Regions from separate parts of the Mycobacterium virginiense genome, predicted to be linked through region 2. Evidence: riboswitches for the same ligand, from Rfam matches in the RefSeq annotation. Region 2 holds a riboswitch; the other holds the start of a gene.
The links. A riboswitch is a leader RNA that binds a small molecule or an ion and turns the genes downstream of it on or off. The one in region 2 is predicted to bind cobalamin.
Positions count from the first base shown of each region.

Region 1: another riboswitch for cobalamin. It lies ahead of metE (5-methyltetrahydropteroyltriglutamate--homocysteine S-methyltransferase); the one in region 2 lies ahead of MJO54_RS18120 (PPE family protein).

Region 1 is NZ_CP092430.2:1,281,987-1,288,145, reverse strand. Features, by position in the region: gene MJO54_RS06410 (gamma carbonic anhydrase family protein) at 1-192, opposite strand, end outside; gene MJO54_RS06405 (crotonase/enoyl-CoA hydratase family protein) at 198-986, opposite strand; gene MJO54_RS06400 (thiolase family protein) at 1,001-2,146, opposite strand; gene MJO54_RS06395 (SDR family oxidoreductase) at 2,254-2,913, shown strand; cobalamin riboswitch at 2,958-3,171, shown strand; gene metE (5-methyltetrahydropteroyltriglutamate--homocysteine S-methyltransferase) at 3,293-5,587, shown strand; gene MJO54_RS06385 (mycobacterial-type methylenetetrahydrofolate reductase) at 5,661-6,159, shown strand, end outside.
Region 2 is NZ_CP092430.2:3,716,316-3,722,201, reverse strand. Features, by position in the region: gene MJO54_RS18125 (NADP-dependent isocitrate dehydrogenase) at 19-2,253, shown strand; cobalamin riboswitch at 2,337-2,491, shown strand; gene MJO54_RS18120 (PPE family protein) at 2,524-4,122, shown strand; gene MJO54_RS18115 (pyridoxamine 5'-phosphate oxidase family protein) at 4,104-4,760, opposite strand; gene MJO54_RS18110 (aminotransferase class I/II-fold pyridoxal phosphate-dependent enzyme) at 4,801-5,886, shown strand, end outside.

The sequences.
Region 1 (6,159 bases), 2.4 Mb from region 2:
GCCGTCCTGGATGTTGGTGTCGATCCCGATCTCGATCGGCTCGACCTCGGCGCGCAGTGTCGCCGAGTACCAGACGCTGGCCCGAGCGGCCAGGCTGACCTGGCCGATCAGGCTGGCGTTGGGCGCCACCCAGGACTCCGGGTGTAGCTGCGGGGCGCGCCCGCGGATGGAGATGAGAAGCGGCTCGGGCACGCCGCTCAACGCGCCTTCCACACTGGTGCGCGCTTCTCGGCGAACGCCCGGGGGCCCTCCTTGGCGTCCTCGGACCGCAGCACAGCGGAGAACTCCCGGCCGGTGCGAGCCCAACCGTCCACTTCGCCGGGGATGGCGCCGTCGTCGACGCCGTAGGCGATCCGCTTGCTGGCCCGCACCGACAACGGCGCGTTGACGGTGATCCGTTCGGCCAACTCAAGTGCTGCCTCCAGCGCTCCGCCGTCCTCGACCACCCGGTTGACCAGTCCCCAGCGGGCCGCGTCGGCCGCCGAGATGGGCTCCCCGGTGTAGAGCAGCTCCAGGGCAACTTTGCGGGGCAGCTGATCGATGATGCGGAACACCCCGCCGGCACCGGCGATCAGACCGCGCTTGACCTCGGGCAGCCCGAATTGGGCGCGCTGCTCGGCGATCACCAGGTCGCTGGCCAGCGCGATCTCGGTGCCGCCGCCCAGCGCGGTGCCGTTGACCGCCGCGATGACGGGCTTGTCGATGAAGTGCTGCACGAAGCCGGCGAAACCCCACTCCGGGTGTTCGGGGTGGTAGATGTTCTCCCGGTTGGCGATCGCCTTGAGGTCGGCTCCGGCACTGAACGACTTGTCGCCGGCTCCGGTGAGCACTACCGCGCGCACCTCATCGTCGTCTTGAGCCTGCGCCAAGGCGTCGCCGATGCCGGCACTGACGGCGCCGTTGATCGCATTACGGGCGTCGGGCCGGTTGATCGTGATCAGCAGGACGTTCCCGCGCCGCTCTACCAGAACGGCCGCGTCACTCACAGCAGCACCAGTACTCACAGCAGCTCCAGGATGGTCGCGTTGGCCTGGCCGCCGCCTTCGCACATGGTCTGCAGTCCGTAGCGAATTCCGTTGGCGCGCATGTGGTAAAGCATGGTGGTCATGATCCGGGCACCGGAGCCGCCGAGCGGGTGACCCAGCGCGATCGCACCGCCGTTGGGGTTGAGCTTCTTCGGGTCGGCACCGAGTTCGGCGAGCCAAGCCATGGGCACCGGGGCGAAGGCCTCGTTGACCTCGAACACCCCGATGTCGTCGATGCTCAGGCCGGAGCGCTGCAGCGCCTTCTGGGTCGCCGGGATCGGCGCGGACAGCATCATCACCGGGTCGGCACCGGCCAGCGTCGCGGTGTGCACCCGGGCCAGCGGGGTCAGGCCCAGTTCGCGCGCCTTGGCCGCCGACATGAACAGCAGCGCCGCCGAGCCGTCGGAGATCTGGCTGGAGTTACCGGCGTGGATCACGCCGTCCTCCTTGAAAGCGGGCTTGAGCTGGGCCATCTTCTCCAGGGTAGTACCGCGGCGGATGCCCTCATCCTCGCTGATGACGTTGCCCTCGGGGTCCGTGATCGAGACGATCTCGTCCTTGAACGCGCCGGCGTCCTGTGCGGCACCGGCCTTTTCGTGCGATGCCAGCGCGAACTCGTCGAGCGCGGTACGGCTCAGGCCCCACTTGGTGGCCATCATCTCCGCACCGATGCCCTGGTTGGGGGTCTGGCTGTAGCGCGCCTTGAAGGAGTCCCCGTACGGACGGCCACCGTTGGCCAGCGAGGAGCCCATCGGGGTACGCGACATCGACTCGACGCCGCCGGCGACCACGACGTCGTAGTGTCCGGCGACCACACCGGCGGCGGCAAAGTGCACCGACTGCTGGCTGGAGCCACACTGGCGGTCCACGGTCACCGCCGGCACCGTCTCCGGCCAGCCCGCGCTCAGCACCGCCGTGCGGCCGATGTCCAGGGCCTGCTCACCGGCCTGCATGACACAGCCCCAGATCACGTCGTCGACCAGCGCCGGGTCCACGCCTGCCCGGTTGACCAGCCCGTTGAGCACCTGGGCGGACAGCTCGGCCGGGTGTACCCCGGACAGTCCGCCGTTGCGCTTGCCGATCGGCGCGCGCACCGCTTCGACGATGACGGCTTCAGCCATGGGTGCTCCTTTATCAATTCGGGGTCTTGTTGCCTCGATTGTCGACGGGCGCGCTCGGCCGGCGTCAGCGGGGGTCACTCCGGGGGCTCCCGCGTACCGTCGGATCCATGGCACGCATCGTGATCATCGGCGGCCACGGCAAGATTGCCCTGCTGCTGGCCCCCATCCTCGCCGCCCGCGGCGATCAAGTCAGTTCGGTGTTCCGCAACCCCGACCACGCCGAAGAGGTCGCGGTCACCGGTGCGGTCCCGGTGGTGGCCGACATCGAGCAGCTCGACACCGACGGTCTCGCCCGACTCATGGCAGACCACGACGCGGTGGTGTTCTCCGCCGGCGCCGGCGGCGGAAACCCGGCACGCACCTACGCCGTCGACCGTGACGCCGCCATTCGCAGCATCGACGCCGCCGCGAAAGCCGGTGTGCGGCGCTTCGTGATGGTGTCCTACTTCGGCGCGGGCCCCGATCACGGCGTTCCCGAAGCCGATCCGTTTTATCCGTACGCGCAGGCCAAGGCCGCCGCCGACGCCCACCTACGCGCCAGCGACCTGGACTGGACGGTGCTGGGCCCCAGCCGGCTGTCTCTCGACCCGGCTACCGGCAAAATCGCCGTCGGTCCCGACACGGCTAAAGGCCAGGTCTCTCGCGGCAACGTCGCGTTGACGATCGCGGCCTGCCTGGCCGACAAGTCGACTATCGGCCGCACCGTCGAGTTCAACGACGGCCAGACCCCGATCCCGGAGGCACTCGCGGCCGGTCGAGCCGAGTAATCTCGATCACGCAACTGGTTTGCCGTTGTCGCCGCCAGGCGGCCTCGGCATCGAGCGCACCGCAGTTTACGCAGTTTTCCGTGGAGCGCAAGAGGGAACCCGGTGAGAATCCGGGACTGTCCCGCAGCGGTATGCAGGAACGACCGCCGTCATAAGCACTGGTCACGGGTTAGCCCACCGACTGGGAAGCGACGGCCATTAGGTGCACCTCGGTGCGCGCCTGCGAGTCCGAATACCTGCCCGTTGTGCTGGGCGCGCCGCGCCCGGCGGATCAACGCCTCGCGGAATAGGCGTCTGGTTTTGAGGGTTATAGTGCTTTATATATAGGCACGGGACCGGATCAGCTGGGCGGCTGCTGGCGTTGACCCACCCTCGTCGATTGAAGGATCAAATCGTGACCGTTCAACCTTTTACCGCCACCGTTCTCGGCTCACCGCGAATCGGACCGCGCCGCGAACTCAAGCGCGCCACCGAAAGCTACTGGGCCGGAAGGATCGGCCAGGACGAGCTGAAGAAGGTGGCCGCTGGCCTGCGCCGGGACACCTGGGCTCAACTGGCCGCCGCGGGGCTCGACTCGGTACCGGTGAACACGTTCTCCTACTACGACCAGATGCTCGACACCGCGGTACTGCTGGGGGCACTCCCGGCCCGGGTGGCCGGCGTCGCCGACGAGCTCGACCGCTACTTCGCCGCCGCCCGCGGCAACGCCGAGATCGCTCCGCTGGAGATGACGAAGTGGTTCGACACCAACTACCACTACATCGTTCCGGAGATCGGCCCGGACACGACGTTCTCCCTCAACCCCGCCAAGGTGCTCTCCGAGCTCGCCGAGGCCAAGGAGCAGGGCTTCGGCGGAAACGTGGCCCGACCGGTGATCATCGGCCCGGTCACGTTCCTGTTGCTCAGTAAGGCCGTCGGCGGTGCGCCGGCGCCGATCTCGCGTCTCGAAGAGCTGACCGACGTGTACGCCGAGCTGCTGGCCAAACTGGCCGACGCCGGCGCGGAATGGGTGCAGATCGACGAGCCGGTGCTGGTGACCGATATCTCCGCGGACGCCCCGGCCCTGGCCGAGCAGGTGTACAGCCGCCTCGGCGGGCTGAGCAACCGGCCGGCGATCTTCGTGGCCACCTACTTCGGTGACCCCGGCGCCGGGCTGCCCGCGCTGGCCAACACCCCGGTCGAGGCGATCGGTGTGGACCTGGTCTACGGGCCCAACACCGCTATCGCATCGGTCCCCCAACTGGCCTCCAAGATTCTGGTCGCCGGGATCGTCGACGGCCGCAACATCTGGCGCACCGACCTGCAGGCCGCGCTGGCCAAGTTGGCGTCACTGCTGGGCCCCGCCGGGGCGGTGGCTGTCTCTACGTCGTGCTCGACGCTGCACGTGCCCTACTCGCTGGAGCCCGAGACCGGCCTGGACGACGCACTGCGCAGCTGGCTGGCGTTCGGCGCCGAGAAGGTGACCGAGGTGGCCACCCTGGCCCGCGCCCTGCGTGAGGGCCGGGACGCGGTCGCCGCGGAGATCGCCGCGTCCAACGCCGCGGTCGCCTCCCGCAAGTCCGACCCGCGACTGAACAACGCGGCGCTGCGCGCCCAGATCGCCGAGATCCGGGCGGCCGGTATCCAGCGCGGTTCGGCCGAGGCACGCCGCGCCGCCCAGGACGAGCGGCTGCACCTGCCGCCGCTGCCGACCACCACCATCGGTTCGTTCCCGCAGACCGTGGAGATCCGCAAGGCCCGCGCGGCCCTGGTGGCCGGGGAGATCAACGAAGCGGAGTACACCGACCGGATGAAGGCGGAGGTCGCCGCCGTCATCAAGTTGCAGGAGGACCTCGGGCTCGACGTGCTGGTGCACGGCGAACCGGAACGCAACGACATGGTGCAGTACTTCGCCGAGCAGCTCGAGGGCTTCTTCGCCACCAGCAACGGCTGGGTGCAGTCCTACGGCAGTCGCTGCGTGCGCCCGCCGGTGCTGTTCGGCGACGTGACGCGGCCCAAGCCGATGACAGTTGATTGGGCCACCTACGCCCAGTCGCTGACCGACAAGCCGGTCAAGGGCATGCTCACCGGTCCGGTGACCATCCTGGCCTGGTCGTTCGTCCGTGACGACCAGCCGCTGGCCCACACCGCCTACCAAGTGGCGCTGGCGATCCGTGAGGAGACGGTGGATCTGGAGTCCGCCGGCATCGCGGTGATCCAGGTCGACGAGCCCGCCCTGCGCGAGCTGTTGCCGGTGCGCGACGCCGACAAGGCGGCCTACCTGGATTGGGCGGTCGGTTCGTTCCGGATGTCCACCTCGGGCATCTCCGACGCGACGCAGATCCACACCCACCTGTGCTACTCGGAGTTCGGCGAGGTGATCGGTGCGATCGCCGACCTGGATGCCGACGTCACCTCGATCGAGGCGGCGCGCTCGCACATGGAGGTGCTCGACGACCTGAACGCGATCGGCTTCTCCAACGGGGTGGGACCGGGTGTCTACGACATCCACTCGCCACGCGTGCCGAGCGCCGACGAGATGGCTGCTTCGCTGCGCGAGGCGCTGGATGCTGTTCCGGCGCAACGCCTCTGGGTGAACCCCGACTGCGGTCTCAAGACGCGCAAGCCCGACGAGGTGACGGCATCGCTGGCCCATATGGTTGCCGCGGCCAAGGAAGCCCGCACCGGCCTGTGACCGTCTGACATGTTGCGCCCCAGAGCCATTTCTGGGGCGCAACATGTCCTTTCCATGAGAACGGAGTCCCCTGGTGCCGTTGAACACCATCGCACTGGAATTGGTGCCGCCCAACACCGATCGTGGGTGTGAGCACGCCCGCGAAGAGGCCTACAAGGTCCTGCAGCTCTCGGACCAAGCGGGTATCGCGGGCCGGATCGGTCACGTCATGATCCCCGGGCTGATCCCCGAGGACGACGATCGGCCGATCGAGATGAAACCCAAACTCGATGTCCCGGAATTCTGGTCGACAATCCGTCCCGAACTGCCCGGCGTACGTGGACTGTGCACGCAGGTGACCGCATTCCTCGACGAGGCGGCGCTGCGGACGCGACTGGTAGGCCTGCGCCAGGCCGGGTTCGACGGAATCATCTTCGTCGGTGTCCCCCGCACGCTGAACGACGGTGAGGGCGGCGGCGTCGCACCCACCGACGCGCTGTCGAAGTTCGACGATCTCGTCGACAACCGGGGCGTCATCCTCATCCCGACCCGGGACGGCGAGCGCGAACGCTTCGACTTCAAATGTGACCGGG
Region 2 (5,886 bases):
GACGCCGGGAGAACAGCCATGTGCGCCGACCAGCCGACCATCATCTACACGCTGACCGACGAGGCGCCGCTGCTGGCGACGTACTCGTTCCTGCCGATCGTGCAGGCCTTCACCGGGCCCGCGGGAATCGACGTCCAAGCCAGTGACATCTCGCTTGCGGCCCGCATCCTGGCCGCATTCCCCGACTGTCTGACCGAAGACCAGCGGGTGCCGGACAACCTGGCCGAACTCGGCCGGCTGACCCAGCTGCCCGACACCACGATCATCAAGCTGCCCAACATCAGTGCCTCGGTGCCGCAGCTGGTCTCCGCCATCAAGGAACTGCAGGGCAAGGGCTACAAGCTGCCCGACTACCCCGAGGACCCCAAGACCGACTCTGAGCGCGACATTCACGACCGCTACGCGAAGTGCCTGGGCAGTGCGGTGAACCCGGTACTGCGGGAAGGCAACTCGGACCGTCGTGCGCCCAAGGCGGTCAAGGAGTACGCGCGCAAGCACCCGCACAGCATGGGCGAGTGGTCACAGGCCTCGCGTACCCACGTAGCGACGATGCGCCACGGCGACTTCTACCACGGTGAGAAGTCGATGACTCTGGACCGCGACCGCGACGTCAAGATGCAGCTGACGACCAACGGCGGCAAGACGATCGTGCTCAAGGAGAAGGTGTCGCTGCTCGACGGCACGGTCATCGACTCGATGTTCATGAGCGTCAAGGCGCTGCGCGAGTTCTACGAGGAGCAGATGGAGGACGCCCGCAAGACCGGCGTGATGTTCTCCCTGCACGTCAAGGCGACCATGATGAAGGTCAGCCACCCGATCGTTTTCGGCCACGCCATCAAGGTGTTCTACAAGGACGCATTCGCCAAGCATCAGAAGCTCTTCGACGACTTGGGCGTCAACGTCAACAACGGTCTGGTCGACCTGTACAACAAGATCGAGACCCTGCCGGCCTCCCAGCGTGAGGAGGTCATCGAGGACATGCATGCCTGCCACGAGCACCGTCCCGAGCTGGCGATGGTCGATTCGGCCAACGGCATCACCAACTTCCACTCACCGTCGGATGTGATCGTGGACGCCTCGATGCCGGCGATGATCCGGGCCGGCGGCAAGATGTACGGCGCCGACGGGCGGCAGAAGGACACCAAGGCCGTCAACCCCGAATCGACGTTTGCCCGGATCTACCAGGAGCTGATCAACTTCTGCAAGACCCACGGCCAGTTCGACCCGGCCACCATGGGCACCGTCCCCAACGTCGGGCTGATGGCGCAGAAGGCCGAGGAGTACGGCAGCCACGACAAGACGTTCGAGGTTCCCGAGGCCGGCGTCGCCGACATCGTGGACCTGGCCACCGGCGAGGTGCTGCTGACCCAGAAGGTGGAGGCCGGCGACATCTGGCGGCTGTGCACGGTGACCGACGCCGCCATCCAGGACTGGGTGAAGCTGGCCGTCCAGCGGGCACGGGCGTCGGGCATGACCGTGGTGTTCTGGCTGGACACCGAGCGTCCGCACGAGGCGGAGCTGCGCAAGAAGGTCAAGGCCTACCTGAAGGACCATGACACTGACGGCCTGGAGATCCAGATCATGCCGCAGGTGTGGGCGATGCGGTACACCCTCGAGCGGCTGATTCGCGGACAGGACACCATCGCCGCCACCGGCAACATCCTGCGCGATTACCTCACCGACCTGTTCCCGATTCTGGAGCTGGGCACCAGCGCCAAGATGCTGTCGATCGTGCCGCTGATGGCCGGGGGCGGCATGTACGAGACGGGTGCGGGCGGTTCGGCCCCCAAGCACGTCAAGCAGCTGGTGGAGGAGAACCACCTGCGCTGGGACTCGCTCGGTGAGTTCCTGGCGCTGGGCGCCAGCTTCGACGACCTGGGCGCCAAGACCGGCAATGTCCACGCCAAGATCCTGGGCGAGACGCTGGACTCGGCGATCGGCAAGCTGCTGGACGCCAACCAGAGCCCGTCGCGCAAGACCGGTGAACTCGACAACCGCGGCAGCCAGTACTACCTGGCCAAGCACTGGGCGGACGAGCTTGCCGCGCAGACCGAGGACGCCGAGCTGGCCAAGCACTTCGCGGCGCTGGCGAACACGCTGGGCAAGAACGAGGACGTGATCGTCAACGAGCTGGCCGCGGTGCAGGGCAAGCCGGTGGACATCGGCGGCTACTACGCGCCCGACCACGACCTGACCTCGGCGGTCATGCGGCCCAGTGCGACGCTGAACGCCGCGATCGACGCCAAGGACTGAGGTCGGGCGGCTCCCTGCCGCCTCGGCCCCGCCGAGTGGGGATCTCCCGACGGACACGCCGACGGAGTCGTCGTGGATTTCCCACTCGGGGGTGCCGGCGACGCTCAACGTGCGACAATTCGCCGGTAAGGCGATGACGATGTAGGAATCCGGTGTTAATCCGGAGCGGTCCCGCCACTGTCATCGGGGGAGTGACCTCACCCGAGAGCCAGACACTCACGTCGTCGCAACCTCCGATTCGGGGCGGGTAACCCGAGAGAGCTGACGACCGTGACCGCGCCGATCTGGATCGCGTCTCCACCCGAAGTCCACTCGACATTGCTGTCGGCGGGCCCCGGGGCTGGTCCGCTGTTGGCGTCGGCTGCCGCATGGAACACGCTGAGCGCCGAATACAGTGCGGTCGCCGACGAGTTGACGGCACTGCTGGGGGCAGTGCAGGCCGGGGCGTGGCAGGGTCCCAGCGCCGAAGCGTATGTGGCGGCGAATCTGCCGTATCTGGCGTGGCTGATCCAGGCCGGGGTCGCCAGCGCCCTGACCGCCACCGCCCAGCAGGCCGCGGCCACCGCCTACAGCACCGCACTGGCCGCGATGCCGACGCTGGGTGAACTTGCGGCCAATCACGCCACCCACGCGGTGCTGGTGGCCACCAACTTCTTCGGTGTCAACACCATCCCGATCACGCTCAATGAGGCCGACTACGGCCGGATGTGGTTGCAGGCCGCCACCGTGATGGCTACCTATCAGGCCGTAGCGGGCACCGCGGTGGCGTCGAGCCCGCAGACGTCGGCGGCGCCACAGATCGCCAAAGCCCAGTCCGCGGACGCCAGCCAGCCGCAGCTTCCGCCGGATCGACAGAACGAGATCATGGAATGGCTGCAGAACAGCGGCTACACCGATTTCTACAACAAGGTGCTGCAGCCGATGATCGATGAGCTGGCGAGCAACCCGTTCCTCCAGTCGATGTTCGGCGGGTTCGACCCCTGGCTGAGCATCACCGGCAATCCGCTGAGCTTTCTGCACCCGTTCAACATCGCGTTCGCGCTCGGCTACCCGATGGACTTCGGCTCGTTCGCGGCCTATCTGTCGCAGACGTTCGCGTTCATCGCCGCGGATCTGGCCGCGGCCTTCGCCTCCGGTAATCCGGCCACCATCGCCGCGACGCTGATGTTCACCGCCGTACAGGCGATCGGCACCATCATCACCGACGTGATCGCCCTGCTCAAGACGCTGCTGGAGCAGGCTCTGGTGCTGATTCCGGTTGTGCTGCCGATGCTGACCGCCGCATTGGCGCCACTGGCCGCGGCGCCGTTGGCCGGATTGGCGGGGTTGTCCGGCCTGGCTGCGCTGCATGCGGTTCCGGTTCCGGTGGTTCCGGTCATGCCCCCGCCGTTCGCCGGCCTGACGGTCGCTCCGACGCCGCCGGTTCCCGCTCCGGCCCCGGCCCTCGCTCCGGCGCCCGCTCTTGCACCGCCGCCGCCCGCAGCGCCGCCGGCGCCCCCTCCGCCGCCCGCACCACCGCTGTCCCCGGGGGACAGTCTGGCCGCGATGTATCTGGTCGCCGGCGCGAGCCAGCAGGCCCGTCGGGCCGCGGGCACCAGTGCTCGCCGACGCAAGGCCGCGGAGCCCGAGGCCGCCGCGGCGCCGGTGGACGCCGTGGTCGCCGAGGAGAAGGTCAAGTCCCGCCGGCGGCGGCGCGCAAAGGCCGACATGCTCGGCCGCGGGTACGAATACATGGACTTAGACGACGCCTCGGATGCCGTGCTGCCGAGTGGACTCACCGCCCTGGCGGCCGACGCCTTCGGCGGCGGTGCCACCACTCCGATGACGCCGGGCACCTGGATGCCGGAGTATCAGCGCGGTCTGCGGTAAGACTCCAGGTAAGACGGCAGCGCGATGGCCGGGTCGAGGTCGGCGGCCGGTTCCGGGCGTCCGGCGACCATCCGCAGCGGGACCACTCCCGCCCAGTGCGGCAGAGTGACGTCCTCGGGTTCGTCGTTGGGGCCGCCGTCGCGCACCGAGGCGGACACCTTCACCAGGTCGAGCGCCAGCACCGCAGTGGCCGCCAGTTCCCGGCGGTTGGGCGGCCGGGCGTCGGCGGCCCGGCCGGGTGCGACGTGATCGAGCAGTGCGTCCAGCCCGAGCCGCTTCTCGGCCTCGTCGTCGACCAGGCGGGCGGCGCCGATGACGACCACCGAGCGGTAGGCCATCGAATGATGCAGCGCCGAGCGGGCCAGCACCAGCCCGTCGACCAGGGTGGCGGTGACGCAGACCGGCAGACCGCCCGGGCCGGCGGCCAGCACCGGGCCGCTGCCGGTGGAGCCGTGCAGATACAGCGTCTCGTCGACCCGGGCGTGCGTGGTCGGCAGCACCACCGGATGGCCGTCGCGGGTGTATCCCAGGTGGCAGATCAGCGCCTCGTCCAGGATGCGGTGCACGGTGTCGCGGTCGTAGCGAGCCCGTTCCCGATACCGGGTGGGGGTGGTCTGGGGTGTCGGTGCGTAGGACACGGGGTTGCCTCCATTAATGTACTAGTGCAATATTGGAGATGTGCCAGTACAATACAGCATTACCGGCGGGGGAGCCGAGGCCATCGCGGCGAGCGTCGAGGAAGGCATCGCGCGCGGCGCGTTGGCACCCGGGGCCGCGCTGCCGCCGATACGCGGGCTGGCCCAGCAACTCGGGGTGAACCCGAACACCGTCGCCGCCGCCTACCGGCTGCTGCGCGACCGCGGCGCGGTCGAAAGCTCCGGTCGCCGTGGCACCCGGGTGCGAGATCGGCCGGCGACCACACCGCGCTCGCTGCGCGGGCTGGCCGTGCCGCCGGACGTGCGGGATCTGTCCACCGGAAACCCCAACCCGGCGCTGCTGCCCGCTATCGCCGCTGTGCCGGCGCACCCCGGGCCGGTGGTGCTCTACGGGCATCCGCCGATCGCGTCGGCACTGGCCGAGCATGCCGCGGCCGAGCTGGCCGCCGACGGTGTACCGGCCGACCACCTCGCGGTCACCTCCGGGGCCCTGGACGGAATCGAGCGGGTGCTCAGCGCCCACCTGCGTCCCGGTGACCGGGTGGCCGTCGAAGATCCGGGGTGGCCCAACCTGCTCGATCTGCTCGGCGCGCTGGGGCTGACACCGGAGCCGGTCGGAGTCGATGACGACGGCCCGCTGCCTGCCGACCTGGACCGCGCGCTGCAACGGGGGGTGCGTGCTGTGGTGGTGACCAGTCGCGCCCAAAATCCCACCGGCGCCGCGGTTTCCGCCGAACGAGCCGATGCCCTGCGGGCTCTGCTGGACGCAGCCGATGTGCTGGTCGTCGAAGACGACCACGGTGCGGCGATCGCCGGGGTGCCGCTGCATCCGCTGGCGGGCGTGACCCGGCACTGGGCGTTCGTTCGGTCGGCGGCGAAGGCGTATGGCCCGGACCTGCGGCTGGCGGTGCTGGCCGGTGACCAGCGCACCGTCGAACGGGTGCAGGGTCGCCAGCGGCTCGGGCCGGGCTGGGTCAGCCACCTGCTGCAGAACCTGGCGGTAGACCTGTGGCGCGACGACGCGGCGACGCGGCGGGTGGCCGAGGCCGAAGCCGCCTACCGCGCGGCCCGCCTCGGGCTGTGCGCGGCGCTGGCCGACCGGGGCGTG